Regions from separate parts of the Thioalkalivibrio sp. ALE28 genome, predicted to be linked through region 4. Evidence: predicted binding sites of a transcription regulator. Region 4 holds the regulator's gene; each other region holds the start of a gene.
The links. The regulator FliA, encoded in region 4, starts transcription of late flagellar genes. The targets are predictions, from matches to a motif close to GCTAAAGTTNNNNNNNNNNCNGCCGATA.

Region 1 (5,807 bases), on a different contig from region 4:
GATCATCCAGGACACCATCTCCGAGCTCGAGTCCGTACTGCGCACGCTCCGCGCCTGACCTTCCCGGCACCCGTGTTCAGAAAGGCCTTTTGAACCACAGAGGGCACAGAGTTCACGGAGAAGATCGTTAGGGCCTGACCGCGGATAACTACCCTGGGTGTCGGTATGTGGTCTGGCCGAACGCCTTAACGGGTGGCGGGTTGCGCCCTATCGGGCCCACTCCGTCCTCCGAATCCGGCATCCATCGATGCCTTCCGTTCCCTCGCGTTTCTCTGTGTCCTCCGTGCACTCTGTGGTGAACTAAACAGCCGTGTGCCGTGGTGGGCGCTCGGTTCGCTTTGACGGTGTTGGGTGCTTTCGTGACGGCGGGGAATCGGATATAGTTCGCGGCTTCGGGGCGTGGCGCAGTCTGGTAGCGCATCTGCATGGGGTGCAGAGGGTCGCAGGTTCAAATCCTGCCGTCCCGACCAAACGGGAAGCATCAAAAAGGCCGCTTGTAGCGGCCTTTTTTGTGTCTGACGTCCGAGTTTGTCCGGGCGGGTCTATTCCATCGAGCGGCGACGCGCCTCGCGCTGGTAATGCAGCAAGGCGAGGTTGGTCTGGCGCTCCAGCCACTGGGTCATCCCGACAATCTCGAAGCCGGCGTATTCGTAGCCCTCCCGCGTACTGCGCCGCCGGTTGGCCAGGCGCAGGTCGCCCGAGAGCCGCTCACTGACGTCGGGGAGCAGCAGATTGGTGAACGCGAGGGTGGTGCCGGTCTCCAGCGTGTCGAGCGTGGCCGTGGCCAGCTCGATGCACATGCCCTGGCCCGAGAGATCGACGAGCTCGCCGATGACCGGGTCCTTCCAGCCGGGCGCGCGCAGTTCGATCTGCGGGCGCTGGGCCATGGGGATGTGAACGCGGAAGGTTTCGCGGCGCTGGAGATGCTCCAGTGTTTCGGGGTAGGGGCAGGCGTACAGGGCGCCGCCTTCTTCATGTTCGATACGGGCCACGGTGGTGGAGAAGCGTACGGCCACGCCGCGCAGCGCGGCGAATACCCGCAGGGGCATACCGGAGGTGACATGCTGGTGCGCGCGCGGCGGATTCAGTTCGTCGAGAAAGAGTTCCTTCGCGGCGGGGTCCAGCCGGACCAGGGCCGAAGTGTACAGCGGGCCGTCGGCGTCGAGCCGGACGCTGACCAGGGTGAGCTTGTGGTCCAGGTCCTTGAGAATGCCGGCGATCCGGTCCGGCTTGTCGACCGTGTAGTCGGTTTCGTCCATGCGTCCGTGACGTTAGCTGGGTGTGAGGACGCAAGGTACTGGTCGAGCATCCGAAATGCCAGCATCGGTGCGAATAAGCTGCATCAGGCTTGTGTGATACGGCGTCCGCCACGGGTGTTGGGGCGGGTGCGCCCGTAGGGGTCGTAGGTCGCCGCCGGGCCGGCCTCTTCGCCGCGCAGGATCTGCATGGAGAGCTCCACGCGCTGGCGATCGCGATCGATCAGGCGTGCGTTGCCCTGGTTGAGGGTGTTGCAGCGCTCGATGGACTGGCGCAGGGCCTGCCAGTGATCGTTGAGGACGGCACCGTCGTCCATGCGCGAGAGCAGGCGGGCCATGCCCTCGGGTGTGAATGACTCGCTCGCGGCCTCGGCGATAGCGCGCTGCTGGCGGGTCTCGGTCTCGAGTTCCTGCAGCAGCCCCTGCTTGGTTGCCACGACCTCCTGCAGGGTCTCCGGGGTGCGCGCCTCGACCGCGCGGGTCTCCTGGATCAGGGCCTCTTCCAGTTGGTGGGCCAGCCGGATCGAGGTTTCCAGGGAGCGCAGCAGGCGATGGCGCGTGTCGGTGTTCATCGGTGAGGTCCGTGATTAGCGCAGCAGGCGCTCGAGGTCGATCATGCGGTCGGCCAGCTGTTCGTTGTCCACCGGGTAGTTGCCGCTGGCGATCGCCTCGCGCAGCTCGGCCACACGCGCCGCGTCGAACGGGGCGTTCTCGCCGGCGCTGGCGGCCGAACTCATCGCCTGGGCGGCGCCGGTCAGGGTAAGCGAATCGTTACCGGTGGTCGCGGCGCTATCCGACCCTTGCGCCCGGTTGGGCGCGCCGCTGGAGTCCTCGCGGCCCTTGACCGTGGAGCTCTGGCCGTCGGGGCGCAGACTGTTCGTATTGAGGCCCTTGATATCCATTGTGCCGTCCTGTCGTTGTAACTGTGCTGCAAGTGTTTACGGCCGCGTGTGCTGAAACTGTAGCCCTGTGGCGGTGGTTTTTGTAACACCGATCACAGAGTCGGCATCAAAGTGTCACCCGGACGTGCCCGGAGGGCTGGATTTCGCCCTCGACCACGCGCCCGGACGAGGTGTTCTTGACCCGGATGCGGTCCCCGAGGCTGCCGTTTTCCAGGGCCTCGCCCTGCATGCGGATGGCGATCGAGCCGTTTTCGGCAAGGATCGTGACCCGCTGGCCGCGGCTGACGATCTCGCGCTGGGTGACGTGCTGTGTGCCGATGATCTGGCCCGGACGAATGCTGCGCCGGGTCTGCTGACCGATGAGGGCCGACTTGTCTTCATGATAACTGCCCGCGTGGCGTGACGTCTCGATGCGCTGGAAGCGCAGATCGCCGCTGGTCAGCGTGTGCTGGCGAGGGAGGTTGCGACTGGCCACCAGCACCTGAGCGTAACGTTCCACCGTGGCCGGGACATACAGCTGCCAGGTGACCGGGCCCGCACACTGAAGGTGGATCGCGGTATTGCCGTCGCGGCGGCCGCCGGGCGGGAAACGGGCGTTGAGTCCGTCATGGCAGTAGGCCAGCCGGAGCCGGTTGTCGAGCTGGCCGATCTCGATATTGATGTCGTCGCTATGTTCGGCGTCCAGCTCCTGCAACAGAAACTGTTCCGCGGCCGCGCGGATCTCCGCAACGGGGTGGATCTCGGCGTGGGCCGGCACGGAGAGCGCGAACCACGCCACGAGAGCCATGAGCCCCATGGGGATGCAGCGTGATGTACAGGTTGTATGTGGATGCATATGCCGGTCCTCGCCGCCCGAGGGAATACCCCGGGTCTGCCGCGTCCGTTCGCGGACCCGAAGCTATGCAGGTTTGATGCCAGTTGTCCGGGCGGTGCCCGACTCAAGGCCCGGCGTTCAATGCCGTTATCCCTGGGAAGCGGCGCCAGAAGGCGCATACAGGCGATTGCAAATGACAGCCCGGGGGTGCGCGGTGCACACTGAGCTCCCGGGAGCGGCTCGCGGCAGATGGGCGCGGGACAAGGAGAGCAGCACCATGAGTCAATTCATTGACGATGTGAACCAGCGAACGCAGCTGGTGGGTCAGAACCGGATGGAACTGCTGCTGTTCCAACTGGGTGGATCACAGACCTTCGGAATCAACGTGTTCAAGGTGCGCGAGGTGATCCCGTCGCCGCCGCTGCGCCAGATCCCGGGGTCGATGAGTGTGGTGCGCGGTGTGGCTACGCTGCGGGGCGGCACGGTGCCGATTATCGATCTGGCGCGCGCCATGGGCCTGCGCAGCGCGGCCGGTGCCAGCGACAGCGGCGACCAGAAGGTGGTGGTCACCGAGTTCAACCGTTCGGTTCAGGGGTTCTGGGTGTCGGCCGTGGACCGGATCGTGAATGTGAACTGGCAGGACGTGAAGTCCCCTCCGCGTGGTACGGGGCGCGAGTCCTTCCTGGTCGCGGTCACCGAGATCGACAACAAGCTGGTCGAGATCATCGACGTGGAACGGGTGCTTTCGATCGTCAATCCTCTGCCGACCGAGGTCTCCGAGTCCATCCGAGCGGACGCCACGCCAGCGGGGGGGAGCAAGGTCGTGATCGTTGACGACTCGGTCGTGGCGCGCAAGCAGATCGAGGGGGCGATTCGCGGTCTCGGGTTCGAATACGAGGTTTTCAAGGATGGTCAGGAGGCGCTCGACTTCCTGGAGCAGAAGGCCGGGGAGGGCCCGGTTCGCGACCAGATCGAGCTGGTGATCTCGGACATCGAGATGCCACGCATGGACGGCTATACGCTGACGGCGCGGATCCGGGACAATCCCGCCCTGAAAGATCTGAAGGTGCTGCTGCATTCCTCGTTGAGCGGCGAGTTCAATACCGACATGGTCAAGCGCGCCGGGGCCGATGCGTTTCTCTCGAAATTCAACCCCGACGAACTGGCCAACGCGGTGCTCGACCAGACCGGGCGCGAGGATCAACAGGTCGAATGACCGCCGGGGGGAACGGGGTTGCCGCCCGGCAAGGCCGGGGCGGCGTCACATGGCCGACAAGGGCCCAGTGTCGTGTCCCGCCTGCGACACCGTATACTGAAACCCGCTACCGGGGATTCCCCCTGCGTTTCGTGGCGCGGGCGCCGCTGTCAAGGACTCGTCATCAGGATGCTAATCACCATGGACTGTGCTCGGGGATGAACCGGTGATCGATTCCCGCGATTACGAGGAGTTTTCCCGCTTCCTGCAGGACTGCTGCGGCCTGGTGCTGGGTGACAGCCGTCAGTATCTGGTGTCGAGCCGACTGTCCCGGCTGCTCGACGAGTTCGACTTCAAGAGCGTGCCGGAGCTCCTGCACGCGATGCGGCAAGCCCCGAATCCGCGGCTGCGCACCCGTGTGATCGACGCGATGACGACCAACGAAACCTCGTGGTTTCGCGATGGCTTTCCGTTCGAGATCCTCCGGCATGTGTTGTTGCCGGAGCTGGCTGCGAAGGGAAGCAGCATCAAGGTCTGGTCTTCCGGCTGTTCCAGTGGCCAGGAGGCCTACAGCATCTCCATGGTCGTCTCCGAGTGGGAGGAATCCCGCCCCCCGCGCAAGGTGCCGGTATCCATCCTGGGGACGGACCTGTCGGAGAAGATCCTGGATGACGCCCGGCGGGCGGTCTACGACGGCCTGAGTATTGTGCGCGGGTTGAGCGAGAGCCGCCGCGCGCGCTTCTTCGAGACCGTGACGGACGGCCACAAGGTCGTTCCCGAGGTGCAGCGGCGCTGTCGTTTTCAGAAGCTCAACCTGATCGACAGCTACGCGGCACTGGGCAAGTTCGACCTGGTGTTCTGCCGCAACGTGCTGATCTATTTCTCCGGCGAGACCAAGCGACAGGTTCTTGACGGTATTGCCCGGCAGATGAATCCGGGCGGCTATCTGTTTCTTGGCGCTTCGGAGACGGCCGGCCCGTACACCAAGGCCTTCGAGACGGTTCGCACCGACTACGGCTCGGTCCTCCGGCTCAAATCCTGACGCCCCTCCGTCGCAGGGCCGCCAGGTCCGAAACGCCCGCGCAATGCGGCCGCGACTCGAATTGCCCCCTTCCCACGTTTCCCGCTAAGGGCGTCCCCAGCCGAGACGGATTCCCGTCGCTGGCATAGCGATTGCATCGGTCTCCTCGCAAAGGGCCGCAATGGCTGCGTCCCGGTTCTGGTAGCGAGGGTCCGCCACGGGCGGACAGGACGGAAACGATGAGTCTCTCTCTCGACAAGGCGATGGGCATCCTGCCGCAGGCGGTCAACGTGCGCGCCCAGCGCATGGAGCTGCTGGCCTCCAACATCGCCAATGCGGACACCCCGAACTACAAGGCGCGCGATATCGACTTTCGCGCGGTGCTCGAGTCCGCGGCGGGGAGCGGCAATCACTTGCCCATGGCGCGTAGCCAGGCGGCGCATATCGACCCCAATGCCGGGGCGATGAACGGGCAGGCCGAGGCGCTTTATCGCGTCCCGTCGCAGGCGTCCCTGGATGGCAACACGGTGGATCCGCAGATGGAACGTGCCGCCTTTGCCGAGAACGCGATCCAGTACCAGAGCAGTCTGGAATTCCTTAATCGCCGGGTCTCCGGCAT
Region 2 (5,807 bases), on a different contig from region 4:
GTGCCGGATCGGCCAGCAGGGACAATGCAAGCGCCAGGCGGCGGCGGTAATCCCAGCGCGCCGCGCGCTCCGGCGGGATGCGGCCCACCTGTGAACTGCGCAGCGTGAGCCGCCGCGAATGGAACGCCTCGCCCAGTGGTGCCGGCACCGGCTGGTCGCCGTACCAGCTCATCTCCACCACCCGCGCCTCGACCCCGGCCAGGTCCAGGGCCTGCGCCAGCCCGGCCGGGTTGCCGCTGGCATGCACCACACCGTCCAGTCCCTGCAGCTCCGGGTTCCCCCGCGCCGTCTCCGGCGTACAGAGCGACAATCTCAGCGCCGCCGCCACGGGTTCGCGGGCGGGATTGGGGTCGATCAGCGTGACCTCGGCGCCCGGGATCGCCCGCAGCAACCCGGCCACCAGCAGGCCCACCACGCCGGCGCCGATCACCGCAAGGTGATCCCCCGGACCCGGTTGCAGATCCCAGACCGCGTTGATGGCCGTCTCCATGTTGGCCGCCAGCACCGCGCGCCCCGAAGGCACGGCATCCGGTATCGGCACCACCGCGGCGGCCGGCACCGTGTAGGAGCTTTGATGCGGATACAGGCAGAACACCCGCTGCCCGTCCAGCCCGTGCGCCGCACCACCCGCCTCAACGGTGCCGACGCTGATGTAGCCGTACTTCACAGGCCACGGGAATTCGCCGGCCTGGAACGGCGCGCGCATCGCCTGATACTGGCTCTCCGGCACCCGACCGTGGAACACCAGCGACTCGGTCCCGCGGCTGATCGCCGAGAACTGCGTGCGCACCCGCACCGCGTCCGGGCCCGGCTCCGCCAGTGCCTCCGGACGCAACGCGCCCGTGCCCGGGCCGGTGACCCAGAAGGCCTGTTCGGAGCCGGCCGTGCTCACCGGGAGGGTCCCGGAAACGGGGTGCGCTGCCACATGGTCATCCGCGCAGTGTGGGCGAAGGGCGCAGCGACCGGCAACTCCCGGTGCCCCGCATGGTCGCAAGACCAGGGAGTGCCACCCGCGCGCCCCCAGGACGATCGCCAACGGAGCGCTACAATCCCCGCATGGAGTCTTCCCCTGCCAAGCCTTCCCCGTTGCGCCTGCAGGCCGGCCTGCGGGTCTGGGCGACCGACTGGCTGCTCGCGGGCCTGGCCGGCCTCGCCGTAACCGGTGCGCTGGTTTGGCACGCGCACGCGGGCCAGCCAACCGTCGCCGGTTTCGTCACGCTCTGGCTGGTGCTGGGTGCCATCCTCGTCAGCCGCACGCCGGCGGCCGGAGTGGCGTCTTCCGGGCGCGGCCCCGGCCCGGCCAACCGGGTCACGCTCCTGCGCGCCGCGCTGACCGCCCCGCTCGGCGGCCTGGTCCTGGCCGCCCCCACCCCGGACGAACCGGTGCTGGCGCTGTGGGTGATCGCCCTCGCGGGCCTGGCACTGGTGCTGGACGGGGTGGACGGGGCCGTCGCGCGCCGCACGGACAGCGCCAGCGCGTTCGGTGCCCGCTTCGACATGGAGCTGGACGCCGCCATGATCCTTGCCCTGTCGATCCTCGCCTGGCAGATGACGGCGGTGGGGCCCTGGGTGATCCTGATCGGCCTGATGCGCTACGCCTTCGTGCTGGCCGCCCGCCCCCTGCCCTGGCTGGCCGCGCCGCTGCCGCCCAGCCGGCGCCGCCAGGCCGTCTGCGTGTTGCAGACCGTGGTCCTGCTACTGGTCCTGATCCCCGGCCTGCCCGCACCCGCCGCCATCACCATCGCCCTGGCCGGCCTGCTGGCTCTGGGCCTGTCCTTTGCCGTGGATATCCACTGGCTGTACCGCCACCGACCGGAGGTGTGTCATGACTGACGCCCGCAACAACCGCCGCCCCGCCCGCCTGCGCCGCCTGCTGCTGGGTGGCCTGCTGGCCACGGCCCTCGCGCTGCCCGCGCAGGCCCTGGCCGATGCCGACCGCTGGGTCATCGACCCCGACCACTTCGCGGTCGGCTTCCTGGTCGATCATGCCGGCTATGCCAAGGTCCTGGGCATGTTCCTGGAGGCCGAGGGCGAGTTCGTCTTCGACCCCGACACGGGCGAGCTGGGCGACGGCCATTTCGTCATCCAGACCGACAGCGTGTTCACCAACCACGCCGAGCGCGACGACCACCTGCGCAACGAGGACTTCCTGAACGTCGAGGAATACCCGGAGATGCGCTTTACCGCCACGCGCTACGAGCCGACCGGCGAGAACACCGGGCGCCTCAGCGGCGGGCTCGAGCTGCTGGGCGAGACCCGCACCATCCACCTCGACGTGACGATCAACAAGGTCGGGCGCTACCCGTTCCCGCTCGGCGGCCTGTTCGGCCGGCCTTACGTGCTCGGTGCGTCGATGCGCGGCAGCTTCAACCGCTCCGACTTCGGCATGACCTACGGCCTGACCCGCGACATCGTCGGCGACGAAGTCGAACTGATCATCGAGTTCGAGGCCCAGCGCCAGTAACGCCCGGCCGACTGAATGTATTCACCACGAAGCACACGAAGGCACGAAGAAGGGCCAGGGCGGATTGCACCACAGAGGGCACAGAGGACACGGAGAAGGACTGACTACAGGGCGGTACGCTGGAGTCTACGTTGCTGCCGGGCGATCGCGGGGCACGGGGCAACACTCCCCCGTCATCCCGGCCGCAGCGAAGCGAAGAGCCGGGATCTCCGGCCCCTGGCACCCATGTCACGGCGCACCCCGAAGGCGCGGGTCGCGATCGCCCCGAAATAGGCAGGATGCGGACGAGGCGAGCGAAACGCCCATTGAAGGTCAAGGACGCTGTTCACCACGAAGGGCACGAAGATACGAAGGAAGGGCCAGGGCGGATCGAACCAGCCAGGGTATGGAGAAGGGCGGGGAGCCCGGACGCACGGCGATGGTGCCGTAGAACAGGAACCTTCTGAAAAAAATCCGGTTCGGGGGCTCAAGTCTGCGGGGATGCAGCCGTCACCGGGGACAGGCCCGTTCCCCCTATCGAGTGCAACGGGCCTGCACATTCAGAACCAGGAGTACGAGATGGACGCAAGCGCGATTGCCGCGATGGCCACGCAGAACAGCCAGCAGCAGGTGGCCATGCAGAAAGACGTGGCCGTGCAGAAGAAGGCGATGGAGTCGCAGGAGATGGCGGCTCAGTCGATGCTGCAGGCCATGCCCGACATCGGCGAGATGCAGGCCGCCACTCAGGGTCTGCCGGACAACGTCGGCACCAACATCAACACGACCGCCTGAGACGTTACCAACTGTCCGTCCAGAAAGGCCCCGGCGCACTTATGCCCGGGGCCTTCTCTTTACTGGGCCAGCACCCGGCCCGTTCCGGCAACGATCGACTTTCTCCGTGTCCTCCGTGACCTCTGTGGTTACACGCCCTTGCCCTTCCTTCGTATCTTCGTGCCCTTCGTGGTGAACAAAGGCCCTTGCCCTTCAGCCCCCATCCCCGGCGTTACGCCCGGACGCATCCGCGGGCGCACGACAGACCCGCGCGGCGAAGCGCCGCATCACGCCCCGCGCCAGACGGTCTTCCGGGTCGATGCAAAAGCCGGCCTGTTCCACCGCGGCCTCGGTATCGCGGTTCGGGTGACAGCCGCCGGTGATACAGGTCCAGGCCGGCTGCACCCGGTCCTGGGCGCGGGCCAGCAGCGGCCGCGTGTGACGTACATGCTCCAGCATGCGCAGCTCGCCCGCCTCCGCCAGCACCCGGCGCACCTCGCCGAGGGCCCGTGGCGGATCCTGCACGCTGCAGAACACCAGGCCGGAGACCACGGTATCGAAGGCGCCGTCGGCAAACGGCAGGGCCTCGGCCCGCGCCACCACCAGCGGCACGGAAGGCGCCCGCCGCCGGGCCCGGCGCAGGGCCGCCAGGTCCGGGTCGATGCCGATGACCCGTTCCGGATCGGCGTACAGCGGCAGGTCGCGCCCGGTCCCGCAGCCGATCTCCAGTACGCGGCCGTGCGCACCGGCCACCAGACGCCGGCGCCAGCGCCGCAGGCCCAGCAGCTCGGCACCGGCCATCAGGCCGTCGTACAACCAGGGGATCTGTTCCAGACCGCGCATCGAGACTCCCGGGGACAGGAAAATGTGATGCCCAGCACATTCTTTCGGCGACTGTCAGGAACCTGTTTCCACAGTCCCTGTCCACTTATACAAGTTGCGGAAATCATCGGCTCGTGGCAACGGCAGCCGGTTTTCCGCCGTTCGGACCAGAACCCTCCATCACACGGGTGTCCGGACGATCTTTGGCCCGACCTTCGCGTCGGGCCATTTTTTTGTGGGGTGACCCCGCCCGGCAGCCCCGGGAACGGTCAGCTGCCCGTGCGACCGATCAGGTTGAGGAACTCGCGCCGGGTCCGGCCGTCCTCGCGGAAGGCGCCCAGCATCACCGAGGTCGCCATCGACGAATGCTGCTTCTCCACCCCGCGCATGGTCATGCACATGTGCTTGGCGTCCACCACCACGCCGACCCCCTTGGCGTTCGTCACCTGCATCAGGGCCTCGGCGATCTGGCGCGTCAGGCTCTCCTGGATCTGCAGGCGCGCCGCGAACATGTCGACAATCCGGGCGATCTTGGACAAACCGATCACCTTGCCATTCGGCAGGTAGGCCACATGCACCTTGCCGATAATCGGCAGCAGGTGATGCTCACACAGGGAGTACAGTTCGATATCGCGCAGCAGCACCATCTCGTCGTTGTCCGACGAGAACAGGGCCCCGTTGACGATACTGTCCAGGTCCTGGTGATAGCCACGGGTGAGATACTGCATCGCCTTCGCGGCGCGCATCGGGGTATCCAGCAGGCCCTCGCGCTGCGGGTTCTCGCCCAGGCCGGCGAGGATGTCGCGATAGCGCTCGGCGAGCTGTTCCGGGGCCGCCAGCGGCTGGCCCGAGGCATTGGTGGCCGTCGGCTCGTCGGCCGTCCGGGCGTCTGCATCCATCATCGAGTCCTTGTGTTCGCTCATTCTTGCGTTTTCCTCTGTCCCGGCTCAGGCCGTCAGCGTGACCGCGAAGCCGGAGGCCAGCGCCAGCATCGCCCCGGCGGTCAGCACCAGGCGCAGGCCCAGGTAGCCCCGTGGCAATGCGCGGCGATACAGGCTCAGCCGATCCACCCACAACACCCCGAGAAACAGCACCGTCAGGGTCATCAGCGCCTCCGGCAGCGGCTGCAGGACGGCCAGCCAGGCCAGGATGGACGGCACCACCGCCCACACCGGGGCCGCGAGCGGGCCCACCCGGTGCTGCCGATCCGCCAGGAAGATCCCCCAGTGGATCGCCCCCAGGAACGACAGGATCACCGCACCATAGAGCGCCAGGGCCTCCAGCGCGAAAGCCTGCCATTCGGGCTGGGCCATCCATGCGCCCAGCCCGAAGAATGCGAAGGGTAGCAGGCCGCCCACTCCGAGGACCTGCAGGGCCGGCGCTGGCGCGTCCGGGCGCGGCCCGTCACCGCGCGCCTGCAGCGCCCGCTGCCCCAGATACTCGCGCAACTCGGGCAGCCCGCCGATCACGCCCTCGCGCGCGATAAAAAGCGGCAGCACGGCCGCGCCGGTGGCCTTTTGCAGCGCGTGGAACTGCTCGCGGTTGTGCGCCGACCCCATGCCCCACTCCAGCCGCTGCCAGCGACCCGGGGCCGTTGCGTCCAGCAGCGCCTCGGCATCGCGAAAGTCCGACAGGCCGGACGTAATGCCCACGATCTCGTGCGTGGCCAGGGCCTCGCGCACCTCCTGCGGCCATTCGGGGGCACCGGCCTGCGTTTGCTCGTCTGTCTTCACGGTCCATGTCTCCGTTGGTAAGCGGTGCCTCGCGAAGC
Region 3 (5,807 bases), on a different contig from region 4:
GAAGCCGACCTGGAATGGACCGAGGTGGAGGTGTTCTACCCGGGTCAGATCACCTATCAGTTCCTGCACAGCGACGACCACCCGGGCGGCGCGCTGGTGCGCGAGGGCGAGCAGGGCGTGCGTGATCAGCACGATCTCGACACCCTGCCGGGCTTCATCGTCGACATGGAGCAGCAGCTCCTGCGCGACGCAGACTGAGCCGGCACGGATCGGCACCACGTGCGCTCAGACCCGGACTCGTCTGGTGTCGACACTCTCGGCCGTGGAAGGGGTGCGCCCGACGCCCTTGCGCCACCAGACGTGCAGGGCAAGGCACAAAGCCTGACGTCGGGTCTCCTGCGCTCCGTCGTCCCGGACGCCGCGCAGCGGTGATCCGGGATCTCCGCCGGTGGGGCGGGCGCGGTCGGTGGCAAGGCCGGCGTGGGCGCTCCCGGCTCTACGCTCCGCTGAGGCCGGGATGACGTCGTGTGGGGCTCTGTGCCGGTCGGTCGCGCTTGAGCGGCGGCAGGTGCGTGTCAGGCCGTCTCGGCGTTGCCGGTGGGGGTGGTTTCGCGGCGGATCAGGTAGTCCACGTAGAGGAAGCCGAAGGGCACCACGCCGAGGAACAGCACCAGCAGCCATTTCCAAACCGGCCAGCCGCTAAGGTGGCTGGCCATCACCGACGCCGCGCCGTAGACGATGAACAGGATGCCGTGGACCCAGCCGACATAGGTGACGGCCAGGGGCATGTCCGCATAGGTGCGCAGCGGCATCGCGATAAACAGCAGGGTAATGAGCGACAAACCCTCGAGAACGCTGATCAGGCGGAAGAATTTCATAGGCGGGACCGGTGGGTCGGGAAACGCGGCGGAGGGTAGCACGAAGCGCGACGGGCGCCACGAAATGGACCCGGCAGTGTGGTCGGGTTAGTCCTTGCGCTGGTTGCGCGCGGATTGTGCGTAGTCCTTGGCCCGGGCGCGGATCTCCTCGAAGAACAGCGCCTCCCAGCGGGTGTTGCGTTCGTCCGGGGAGAGCGAGCCGTCGGCCTGCTCGTCTTTCAGGCGGGCATCGGCCGCCGCCTCCGCGTCGTCCAGGATCTGGCGAAAGACCTCCCTGGCAGCGGCCGCCCTGGGGTCGACCCCGTTGCGCTTGAGCACGTCGGCCAGCAGCGTGCCGCCCTTTTTCCACTTCGACCAGAGTCTCATGCGACCTCCCGGGAAAACGCCGGACGACTATACCGCCGCGGTCGTTGTGCCCGGAAGCCGGGTCCGGTGGCCGCCGTGGCGCGGGCCGCGCCTGGGTCGCCTGCGTGGGGATCAGGCGATGCGGTAGGCGGAGGCCAGGTCGCGTACCCGCGACGCGATATCCGCGACCTCCTGGCTGGCGGTCGCGGTCTGGCGCGAGCCATTGGCGGTGTCGCCGGTGATGTCGTTGATCGCGTAGATGTTGCGGTTGATCTCCTCGGCCACGGCGTTCTGCTCTTCCGCGGCGCTGGCGATCTGCGTGGTCATGTCGCTGATCCGACCGATGGCCTGGACGATGGATTCCAGCGCCTGGCCGGCGCGCTCGGCATCGTTGCTGGTGGCCTCGGCCATCTCGCGTCCGCGACCCATCGCGGTGACCGCGTTGCGGGTACCGGCCTGCAGGGCCTCGATCATCGCCTGGATGTCGGCGGTGGAGTCCTGGGTGCGCGAGGCTAGGGTGCGGACCTCGTCGGCGACCACCGCAAAGCCACGACCCTGTTCGCCGGCCCGGGCGGCCTCGATCGCCGCGTTCAGGGCCAGCAGGTTGGTCTGCTCGGCGATCCCGCGGATCACGTCCAGCACCGAGCCGATCTGCTGTCCCTTCTCGTCCAGGTTGCGCACGGTCTCTTCGATGGTGGCGACCTCGCCGGACAGGCGACCGATGTCGCTGACCACCGTACGCACGACCTCGCCCCCCGAGCGGGACTCCTGGTCGGCTTCCTGGCTGGAGGAGGCGGCATCGGAGGCGTTGCGCGCGACCTCCTGAACCGTCGCGGCCATCTCGTTCATCGCGGTCGAGACCTGCTCGGTCTGCGAACGCTGCTGGTCGATGTTGCCGTCGGTCTGCGCGCTGACCGCGGACAACTGCTCGGCGGCCGAGGCCATCTGGTCGGTCAGGGTACGCAGCTCGCGGATGGAATCCTGGAACTGGTCGAGCATGCTGTTCAGGGCGGTCGCGGTCGCACCGATCTCGTCGTTCGCGGTGACATTCACCCGGCGCGACAGGTCATGGTCGCCAGCAATCCCCTCCAGCGTCTGGCGCATGTGCGCGATCGGGAGCGCTACCGAGCGATAGGTCCACACCCCGGTAATCACGACCCCGATCAATACCACCAGCATCAGGGCGCCGCTGCGCACCAGCACCTGGGTGTAGAACTCCGATACCCGTTCGGCCTCCGCGCCGGCGACCTCGATCTGCAGGTCGACCAGCTCGGTGATCTGGTCGCTGATCGGGTCGATGCTGTCGTACAGCGGGCCGTTGAAGGCGTCGAGCTCGCCCTGCACATTGCCGGACATCCCGCCCAGCGCCGCCTCCAGGCGATCCAGGTCGGCGTTGGCCGCGCGGAACAGGGAGCGGGCGCCATCGGCGAGTTCCTGTTCCCGGGGCGTCAGCGTCGTGGCCAGGTAGGCCTCCCAGATCGTGGCGATCTCCGTGCGCGCCTCGCGCACGTCGGCCAGGGCCTCTTCCGCGGTCATGCGCCCGGCATCGGCCTTGTTCACGGCATCGATAACCAGCACCGCGTAGTTGTCCGCGATGGTCTTCAACTGCTGCAGGGGCACGACCCGGTCGTGGTAGATGTTCTGCACGCCTTCTTCGATATTGGCCGTGCCGCGGGCCGCCAGGGCGGCCAGCAGCAGGAGCGCGGCCACGGGTACCACGATGGTGATCACCAGTTTGGAGCGAACGGAGAGCGAGCGGCGGTTCATGCACGGGTCCTTGTATGGCCTGGAAGGGGTAAGCCCGAGGTACCGGGCCGGGAAATGCCGATCCATGCAGGCGTCCGTGCCCCGGTATTCCGGGTGCTGGCGTCGTGCGCGGACGGCTGCGGTGTTACCGGCAGGTGCCGCGCCTTGTTCGCGCGCATGGCAGCGGACGCCACCGGCGGCGGCATTACCCTGATGACAGATTAAACGGCCCCGCGCGCCAAACCTTGAGCCACATCAACCGTGCCGAGGGTCGCCCAAGGTGGCGGGTCGCCGGTTGGATCGGTACCCGCGGTCCTGGCCCGGCCGCCATCTCATTCCGGGTCGCGCCCGCTGGTCGATGCCAGTGTCTCGCGGATCCGCCGTAGATCGCGCACGTACTCCAGCATGGCCATCATGGCGTCGGCGAACAGGTAGGCCCCGAACAGGATCATTCCGGCCGCAAACAGCCCGGCCAGCGGCCACAGGAGGGCTGCAAGCACGGCCAGTGCCCAGCCGATTGCTTCCACCTGTTCCGCTTCAAGCCCGAACGCGGCAACGGCCGCGCCCGCGAAGGGTTCTGCGGCCGTCAGGGAGATCACCGACAGGGCCACCGCGAACAGGACCACGCCGGTTGCCAGCAATTCGCCCGCCAGCCGCATGCAGACGACAACGCAGGTGATGGCGGGATAGTCCCGGGTATCCAATGCTCCCAGTGCCCGGGCGCGGCGCCACAACAACGCGACCCAGGCGACTACGGCCATCCCGAACAGGATCTGCAGCAGGATCAGGGAGACGAGCGGCCACGGGAGCTCCGGTGTCTCCTGCGCCAGCATCCAGAAGGCCAGCGAGGCCAGCAGTCCGCCGAGGCCCGTCAGGGCGGCGATGCCGCGAAGCGCCCAGCCGGCCAGCCGCTGCAGGGGAAGCGTGCCTTCGGTTCCACCGGTCGTCTCGTCGGTCAAGGGGGCCTCCATGGGGGACGATTGCCCTTGCGATAGTGCCCGAAAATCGCTTCGAGCAGGCGAGAGACCGGTGATTCGGCCGGCGCGTACAACCACGGGGCCCAATGCATGCGGCATGGACTGGTGTGTGGAGGCGCTGCAGGGCCAGCGCGCGTGCGCGTCGGGCTTCGGGCCTTTTGCAATCATGCGGTGTTTCGCGAAATCTATCGGAACCAGGGGCGCCTGCTGAAGCGAACCCCGTGCGCCCTCACAACCCCGACGCAAAAGGAGCCTGCATGGTGAACGAGACGGACGATCCAAAGCTGGAGATCAGCGTCAACGCGGCCCGCGAGCTGGTGGATATTGGTCTGGCGGTGCTGCTGGATATCCGTCAGCCCTTCGAGCTGGAACTGGAGGGCGAGGTGGAAGGGGCGGTCCCGGTGCCCCTGTTCCGCCTGAAGCAGCTACTGGGTCGGGGCCTGTCGGAGGAAGAGCAGGAGCTGCTGGACGCGGACGAGCCGGATGATCGCGACTTCCAGCACTTCATCTCCCTGATTAACCGGCATCACGTCACCCAGGACCAGATCCTGCTGTGCCTGTGCAACAGCGGCCGGCGCAGCCTGCGCGCCGCCGAACTGCTGCGGGATCTTGGGTATACCCGCTGCCTTTCCGTTCGCGAAGGCTTTCGCGAGTGGCCCCGCGACGCCGCTACCGAATAAGGCGCGTACTCGCCTCCCTGCCTCGTTGCTGGCAATGCGCCGGCTCTCGGCGCATTGCGCAAAGGCTTGTCGTTCTGCCCGCCCGTTGGAACGAGCCCGGGGCGTCAAGCCCGGATGGCAGGGATCGGCTGGCCTCAGTGACCGTGTGTCTCGTGCGCGTCCACCGGTTCTTCGAACGCGATGAACAGGATGCAGTCCTCGTCCGAGATGCAGTGGGTGGTATGCGCCAGTCGCGCAGGGCCATAGGCGTAGGTCCCGGGCCGAAGCACTACCGGTTCCTGATCGTCATAGTCCACCTGCATCTCGCCCTGGACCAGCACCATGCGCTCGGCGCTGGTGTGCCAGTGATGGGGCGCGGTGCTGTTGCCGGGCAGCAGGAAGAACACATCGGCGTTGGGCTCGGCCGGGTCGCCCTGGAGGACGGCCAGGCGGCAGTCGTCGGGCATGAAGGCCGGGCAGGGGTTCCATTCGAGGTCGGGGGCGTCCGGCTCCCAGATGAAGGCCTGGCCGTCGTCGGCCGCCAGGCTCGCCAAGGGGGCGGCCAGTGCGAGCGCGGCGGCAGCCGTGGCCAGGTGGCGAAGCGCTCCCGTGGGGCGGGTCGAGTGGTCGTACATGAGGCACCTCCTGGGGTCCATGGCTTGGCCGGCCGCGGGCCGGGCGTAGCCTTTTCTCCGTCATGGGCCCCGCCACAGGGATGCGTGCGCGCGGCCTTTATCCAGGATTCTGGCTTGGCCCGGTCGGGGTGGCTTCCACAATCTTGCGGCGGGGGAGCGGATGTTGCGGTTACCACGTCGCACCTTCGCTACTGCGGCAGTGGTTCCGTACGCGCGCACCGAGGGGGCCGTACCGAAGGGGTCAGACCATGCCTTTTGCCCGTCCCGTGTTGCGGGCACAAGAGCCAAGGTCTGCCCCCCCGGTTGCCCGTGGGAGCCTGCTTGCAGGCGAAGCTCCTGCCCGTGCTGGATGTAGCAGGGGCCAGAGCCTCAATGGGTTGGCATGAAGCGAAAGGCAAGGTCGGACCCGTTGATTCTGCGGATCGCGCCAGCCTCGAATAACGGTGGGGAGCGAAGATGGGTCTCACGTTCGCGCCTTCGCTATAGCGCTGGACCGTCCCTGGTCCAGCCTTGGCCTTCGCAGCAGACGGCGGCGCGTACTGCTGGCGCCGCCGTCACCCTGTAAACCGGGTCGCTTGCAAGGGGCGCGTTCACCCAGGCGCTGACGTCAGGCCGCCGACCGCCCGG
Region 4 (5,807 bases):
CTGAGCCCGAATGCCTACCGCATCAGCCTGCTGGGCGTGACCGTGGCCGAGGCCGAGGTCTTCCCCGAGCGCGAACTGGCGATCAATCCGGGCGAGGTGTTCGGGACGGTGCCGGGCACGCCGACCAAGGACCCGACGTTCAATCTGGATGCGCTGTGGATAGACCCGGCGGACCGCGACCAGGCCCAGGGTGCCGGCTATACCGTGGTCGACTGCGCCACGGTGATCGCGACCCATCTGTCACAGGTGTTCCGCGAGAACGCGCATCGCCTGATCGGCCACGAGGAGGCGCAGCACCTGCTCGACCAGCTGGCGCGCCATTCGCCGAAGCTGGTGGAAAACCTGGTGCCCAAGACGCTGTCCCTGTCCATCGTGCTGAAGGTGCTACAGAACCTGCTGGCCGAGCAAGTCTCGATCCGCGACCTGCGCACGATCGCCGAAACCCTGGCAGACGAGGGGGTCAAGAGTCAGGATCCCGGCACTTTGACCGCGGCGGTGCGGGTGGCCCTGGCGCGCTCGATCGTGCAGGACCTGGTGGGGCCGGAGGACGAGCTGCCCCTGATCGCGCTGGATCCGTCGTTGGAACAGCTCTTGCATAAGTCCCTGCAGGGGAGCTCGGGCGGCACGGTTGGACTGGAGCCCGGGCTGGCGGAGCGGCTGCAGCGCTCGGTGGCCGATGCGGCCCGCCGCCAGGAGACGGCCGGACAGCCGGCGGTCCTGGTGGTGGCACCGGAGATCCGCTCCTGGATCGCCGGGTGGCTGCGCGGCGCGGTCCGCAGTCTGACCGTGCTGGCCTTTACCGAGATTCCGGACAATCGCCGGATCCGGGTGGTTGCCACCGTCGGCCAGGAAGAGTCGCAGAAGCAGTCCGCCTGAACGACACGATGAAGGGTTCCGCCGCGCGAGCGGCACAGGAGAAAAAGCATGAACGTCAGACGATATCGGGCCCGGGACATGCGTGACGCGATGCGCCAGGTGCGCGAGCAGCAGGGCGAGGACGCGGTCATCCTGTCCAGTCGCCGGGTCGACGGCTGGCTGGAGGTGGTCGCGGCGCTGGAGGACGGCGCCGCGTCGGAGCCGGTAGCCGCGCAGGACGCGCCCGCGACGAGCCGCGAAGCGAGCACAACCGCCCGGCCGGCCCGCGAGCGCGGCGCCGGTCAGGCCGCAGCGTCGTGGCCGGCCGACCCGGAGCTGACCGCCATGCGGCAGGAGCTGCGCGACCTGCGCAGCCTGATGACGCGCCAGTATGCGGAGAGCGAAGAGGCGCGCTGGGCGGCCCGCCACCCGCTGGCGGCGGAATGCAAGGCGCGCCTGATCGACCGCGGGTTCAGCGACGCCCTGGCGCGCAGCCTGGCCGGAAGCATTCTCGATGACAGCTCGCCGGAACAGGCCTGGGAACGCCTGCGGGCGCGGTTGTCGGGCGCGATTGCCACCCACCGGCCGGACATCCTGGACGAGGGCGGCCTGCTGGCGCTGGTCGGGCCCACCGGCGTTGGCAAGACCACCACGCTGGCCCGCATCGCGCTGCGCCAGATCCGCCGCATGGGCCCGGATTCGGTTACGCTGGTCACCCTGGACAGCCAGCGCATCGGGGCCACGCGCCAGTTGCAGGCCTTCGCCCAGATGGCGGGGATCTCGGTGCGGGTGCTGCAGAACGCGAGAGAGTTGCGCGAACTGGCGCGCCGCGTGGAGGATGGGCACCTGATCCTGGTGGATACGGCGGGACAGGCCCCGCGGGCAGTGGAGGACGAATCCCTGTTCGCGCACCTGCCGCCGGACATCCGGGCCGAGAGCTGGCTGGTGGTGTCGGCGACGACCCAGGGCAGCGCATTGCGGCGGGTGCTGGAGGCATTTCGCAAGGCGGAGCCCTCGGCGCTGGTGCTGACCAAGCTGGACGAGGCCGAGGAGCTGGGCGAGGTCCTGTCCGTACTGCTCGATCAGCACCTGGGGCTGGGGTTCGTCAGCGATGGCCAGCGTATTGCCGAGGACTTTCACCGGGTCGATACCGGGTATCTGACCCGACTGGCCCTGGAGGATGCCGCCGATGAACCCGGGGCAGCGGCCAATGCCCGCGAGACCTGGGCGGCCGAGCGCCTGGCGGAGATGGAACCGCCGCGGCGCGCGCGCGCCCAGGCACGTCCGGCACGGGCGGCGGAGCCCGCCACGCTGGAACTGATTCAACCGGTCGGGAAGGGGCGCTATGCCACGCACTAACAAGCCGTTGAAGGTCATCGCGGTTGCCTCGGGCAAGGGCGGGGTGGGCAAGACCAACGTATCGGTGAACCTGTCGGTGGGCTTGGCCCGGCTCGGGCGCGAGGTCATGCTGTTCGACGCCGATCTGGGCCTGGCCAACGTGGACCTGCTGCTGGGGATGCGTCCCGAGCGCACGCTGCACGACCTGGTGACCGGTGATGTGGAGAGCCTGGAAGATGTGCTCGTCCAGGGACCGGACGGGGTGAAGGTGGTGCCGTCGGCTTCCGGGATCGCGGCGATGGCCAACCTGACGCCGGCCGAGCATGCCGGTCTGATCCATGCCTTCAGCGCCTATCGCAAACCCCTGGATGTGCTGATCGTGGACACCGCGGCCGGCCTGCAGGAATCCGTGACGTCGTTCTGCCGCGCGGTCCAGGAGACCCTGGTGGTGGTCTGCGACGAGCCCGCCTCGATTACCGACGCCTATGCCCTGATCAAGGTCCTGCACCGCGATCATGGCCTGCGTCGCTTCCGCATGGTGACGAACATGGTCGACGGCCGCGAAGGCGCCGAGCGACTGATGCAGAAGCTCAATACCGTCTGCGGCAACTACCTGCCGGAGGTGGTGCTCGACCTGGCCGGCTATATTCCGATGGACGATCACCTGCGAAAGGCGGTGCAGAAACGCGCGCCAGTGGTACAGCAGTACCCCGGGAGCCCGGCGGGGAAGGCCTTTGCCGAACTGGCACGGACCGTGGACCGCTGGCCGGTGGGGGGCGGTGACCACGGTGGCGTCGGGTTTTTCGTGGAACGGATGCTGCAGAGCGCATGATGACGACGCGTAATCGACTTTCCGGCTATCAGGCGACCTCCGCGGCCAGCGGCGGACACGAACAGCTGATTGCCGATCACGTCGAGCTGGTCCACCGCATCGCCCATCACCTGATGGCGCGGCTCCCCGCCTCGGTGCAGGTGGATGATCTGATTCAGGCGGGCATGATCGGGCTGCTCGAGGCGGCGCGCCAGTTCGAGGGCGGCCAGGGCGCGACCTTTGCCACCTACGCCGGCATCCGCATCCGTGGCGCGATGATCGACGAGCTGCGCCGCAGTGACTGGACACCGCGTTCGGTGCACCGCAACAGTCGGCGTATTGCCGCGGCGATCCAGACCGTCGAGGCGCGCGAGGGGCGGGCGGCGCGTGGCAGCGAGGTCGCCGCCGAGCTGGACGTGCCGATCGACCAGTACTACGAGATGCTGCAGGATCACGCCGGGGCCCACCTGTTCGCTTTGGACGACCTCGGCGGGGGTGACGACGGGGCTGATCGCGTGATCGAAGGGCAGGAGGTGTCGCCGGCCCGCACCCTCGAGGCCGGTGAGTTCCGTCAGGAACTGGCCGAAGCCCTCGGCGACCTCCCCGAACGCGAGCGGCTGGTGCTGTCGCTCTACTACATCGAAGAGCTCAACCTGCGCGAGATCGGTGCCGTGCTGGGCGTGACCGAGTCGCGCGTCAGCCAGATCCGAAGTCAGGCCACCATTCGACTGCGTGCCCGCCTGGGTTCGTGGCTCGAAGACGGTACGGCTTTGCAGTTATTCTAAAACCCACCCTACGAATCCCGGAGTGACGTGTGGACAAGGGAATGAAGATTCTCATCGTGGACGACTTTTCCACGATGCGGCGCATTATCAAGAACCTGTTGCGTGATCTTGGCTTCAACAATACCCAGGAAGCCGACGACGGCAGCACTGCGCTGCCGATGCTGCAGAACGGCGATTTCGACTTTCTGATCACCGACTGGAACATGCCCAACATGCCGGGGATCGACTTGCTGAAGGCCGTGCGCGCCGACCCGAACCTCAAGTCCATGCCGGTGCTGATGGTGACGGCGGAGGCCAAGCGCGACCAGATCGTCGAGGCGGCCGAGGCGGGCGTGAACGGCTACGTGGTCAAGCCGTTCACCGCCGAGACGCTGAAGGAAAAGATCGACAAGATCTTCGAACGCATTGAAGCACAGGGATAATCATGGGCCTGTGACCGATATGCCCGACGCCCGTGGCACCGACCGCCGCGGGCGTCGTCCGAAACCTTCCGCGCCGTACCCGCAAGAGGCTTCTCATGACTGAACAGGAACACCCACCACGCGACGATCAGCTGGAGCTTGCGCGGCAGTTGGTCAAGACGCTGGAGGCGGGCGACGACACGGGCGCCCGGGCGCTGGTGCAGGATCTGGCGCGCCCCTATGACCGCGAACTCTTCGACGAGCTGGGCAAGCTGACCCGTGATCTTCACGAGGCCCTGCAAAGCTTCCGCGGCGATTCGCGTCTGGTCGAACTGACCCAGGCGGAGATCCCGGACGCAAAGGAACGCCTGAATTACGTGGTCACGATGACCGAACAGGCGGCCCACGACACCATGAATGCCATCGAGTCGAGCCTGCCGATCGCGGAGTCGTTCAGCCAGCAGGCGGCCGACCTGACGGCGAAGTGGACGCGCTTTCGCAACCGCCAGCTCTCAGTGGAGGAGTTCCGGGACTTTGCCCGCGAGCTCGACACGTTCTTCGCGCAGGCGGGGGACGACACCGAGGAGCTGCGCCGGCTGCTCTCCGAGGTGCTGATGGCACAGAGCTATCAGGACATTACCGGCCAGGTGATTCGCCGCGTGATCCAGCTGGTGACCGACCTGGAAGAGAACCTGGTGTCCCTGATCCGGCTCTCCAGCGGGCGCATGGAGCAGGTCGAGGCGGCCGAGGCGTCGCTTGAACAACGCGAGGAGGAGCGCGAGGCGGACCGCAAGGGTCACGGTCCCAGCGTGCCCAAGACTCAAGATTCCGCCGCGGATGTCGTTCAAGGACAGGACGAGGTGGACGATCTGCTATCGAGCCTGGGCTTCTAGGCAGTTCCCCTCATGCGAATGGCGCCACGCGACCGGAGAGACTGAATGGCCATCGACCCCAATGACGAAATCCTTCAGGACTTCCTGATCGAGGCCGGGGAACTGCTGGAGGGGCTCAACGAGCAACTCATCGACCTGGAACAGAATCCCGATGACCGGGATCTGCTGAATGCGGTCTTTCGTAGCTTCCATACCATCAAGGGTGGAGCCGGCTTCCTGAGCCTGGATCCCCTGGTGACCGTGTGCCATCACGCGGAGGACGTCTTCAACCTGCTGCGTAACGGTGAGCGGCGGGCGGACAGTCACCTGATGGACACCATGCTGCGGGTGCTGGACACCCTGAACGTAATGTTCGGGGACCTGCGCTCCGGCGTGGATCCCACACCCGCCGAGGCCGATCTGGTGGAAAACCTCCGGCGCATGGCGAACAACGAGGACGTGGCGGCGGAGCCCGCCGCGCCGCCACCCCCGGAACCCGAGCCGGAGCCAGAACCCGAACCGCAAGCGGATACGGATGCGGAACCGGCGGCGGATGGCGACGCGATGGTCGGTGCCGGTGACGAGATCACCGACGACGAATTCGAGGCCCTGCTCGACAGCCTGCACGGCGATCAGCCGCCGAAGCCCGTGGAGACGGGCTCCACCGCGGGCGATGCGGCCGGAGAAGAACCGGCTGCGGAGGGTGAGGGTAGCTCCGGCGACCTGATCACCGACGACGAATTCG

Region 1: a site for FliA is predicted at 3,095-3,122, ahead of D105_RS0105875 (chemotaxis protein CheV). Genes of this name have one in related genera too.
Region 2: a site for FliA is predicted at 2,929-2,956, ahead of D105_RS0106525 (YjfB family protein). Genes of this name have one in related genera too.
Region 3: a site for FliA is predicted at 3,133-3,160, ahead of D105_RS0106910 (methyl-accepting chemotaxis protein). Genes of this name have one in related genera too.

The regions. Positions count from the first base shown of each region.
Region 1 is NZ_KB898096.1:168,144-173,950, reverse strand. It holds gene D105_RS0105905 (MerR family transcriptional regulator) at 1-58, shown strand, start outside; tRNA gene D105_RS0105900 (tRNA-Pro) at 394-470, shown strand; gene D105_RS0105895 (flagellar brake protein) at 543-1,259, opposite strand; gene D105_RS0105890 (flagella synthesis protein FlgN) at 1,343-1,828, opposite strand; gene flgM (flagellar biosynthesis anti-sigma factor FlgM) at 1,844-2,158, opposite strand; gene flgA (flagellar basal body P-ring formation chaperone FlgA) at 2,265-2,954, opposite strand; gene D105_RS0105875 (chemotaxis protein CheV) at 3,250-4,188, shown strand; gene D105_RS0105870 (protein-glutamate O-methyltransferase CheR) at 4,394-5,209, shown strand; gene flgB (flagellar basal body rod protein FlgB) at 5,428-5,807, shown strand, end outside.
Region 2 is NZ_KB898097.1:62,634-68,440, reverse strand. It holds gene D105_RS0106540 (zinc-binding alcohol dehydrogenase) at 1-892, opposite strand, end outside; gene D105_RS0106535 (CDP-alcohol phosphatidyltransferase family protein) at 1,057-1,833, shown strand; gene D105_RS0106530 (YceI family protein) at 1,826-2,464, shown strand; gene D105_RS0106525 (YjfB family protein) at 3,023-3,235, shown strand; gene D105_RS0106520 (class I SAM-dependent methyltransferase) at 3,428-4,057, opposite strand; gene folE (GTP cyclohydrolase I FolE) at 4,306-4,959, opposite strand; gene D105_RS0106510 (DUF3429 domain-containing protein) at 4,984-5,769, opposite strand.
Region 3 is NZ_KB898097.1:149,456-155,262, forward strand. It holds gene D105_RS0106895 (ethylbenzene dehydrogenase-related protein) at 1-198, shown strand, start outside; gene D105_RS0106900 (DUF3817 domain-containing protein) at 516-818, opposite strand; gene D105_RS0106905 (hypothetical protein) at 906-1,184, opposite strand; gene D105_RS0106910 (methyl-accepting chemotaxis protein) at 1,296-2,930, opposite strand; gene D105_RS0106920 (hypothetical protein) at 3,242-3,868, opposite strand; gene D105_RS0106925 (rhodanese-like domain-containing protein) at 4,144-4,566, shown strand; gene D105_RS0106930 (cupin domain-containing protein) at 4,701-5,180, opposite strand; gene D105_RS0106935 (OsmC family protein) at 5,788-5,807, opposite strand, start outside.
Region 4 is NZ_KB898094.1:51,035-56,841, forward strand. It holds gene flhA (flagellar biosynthesis protein FlhA) at 1-876, shown strand, start outside; partial or broken gene flhF (flagellar biosynthesis protein FlhF) at 925-2,032, shown strand; gene D105_RS0102355 (MinD/ParA family protein) at 2,201-3,025, shown strand; gene D105_RS0102360 (RNA polymerase sigma factor FliA) at 3,022-3,789, shown strand; gene cheY (chemotaxis response regulator CheY) at 3,831-4,211, shown strand; gene D105_RS0102370 (protein phosphatase CheZ) at 4,307-5,083, shown strand; gene D105_RS0102375 (chemotaxis protein CheA) at 5,129-5,807, shown strand, end outside.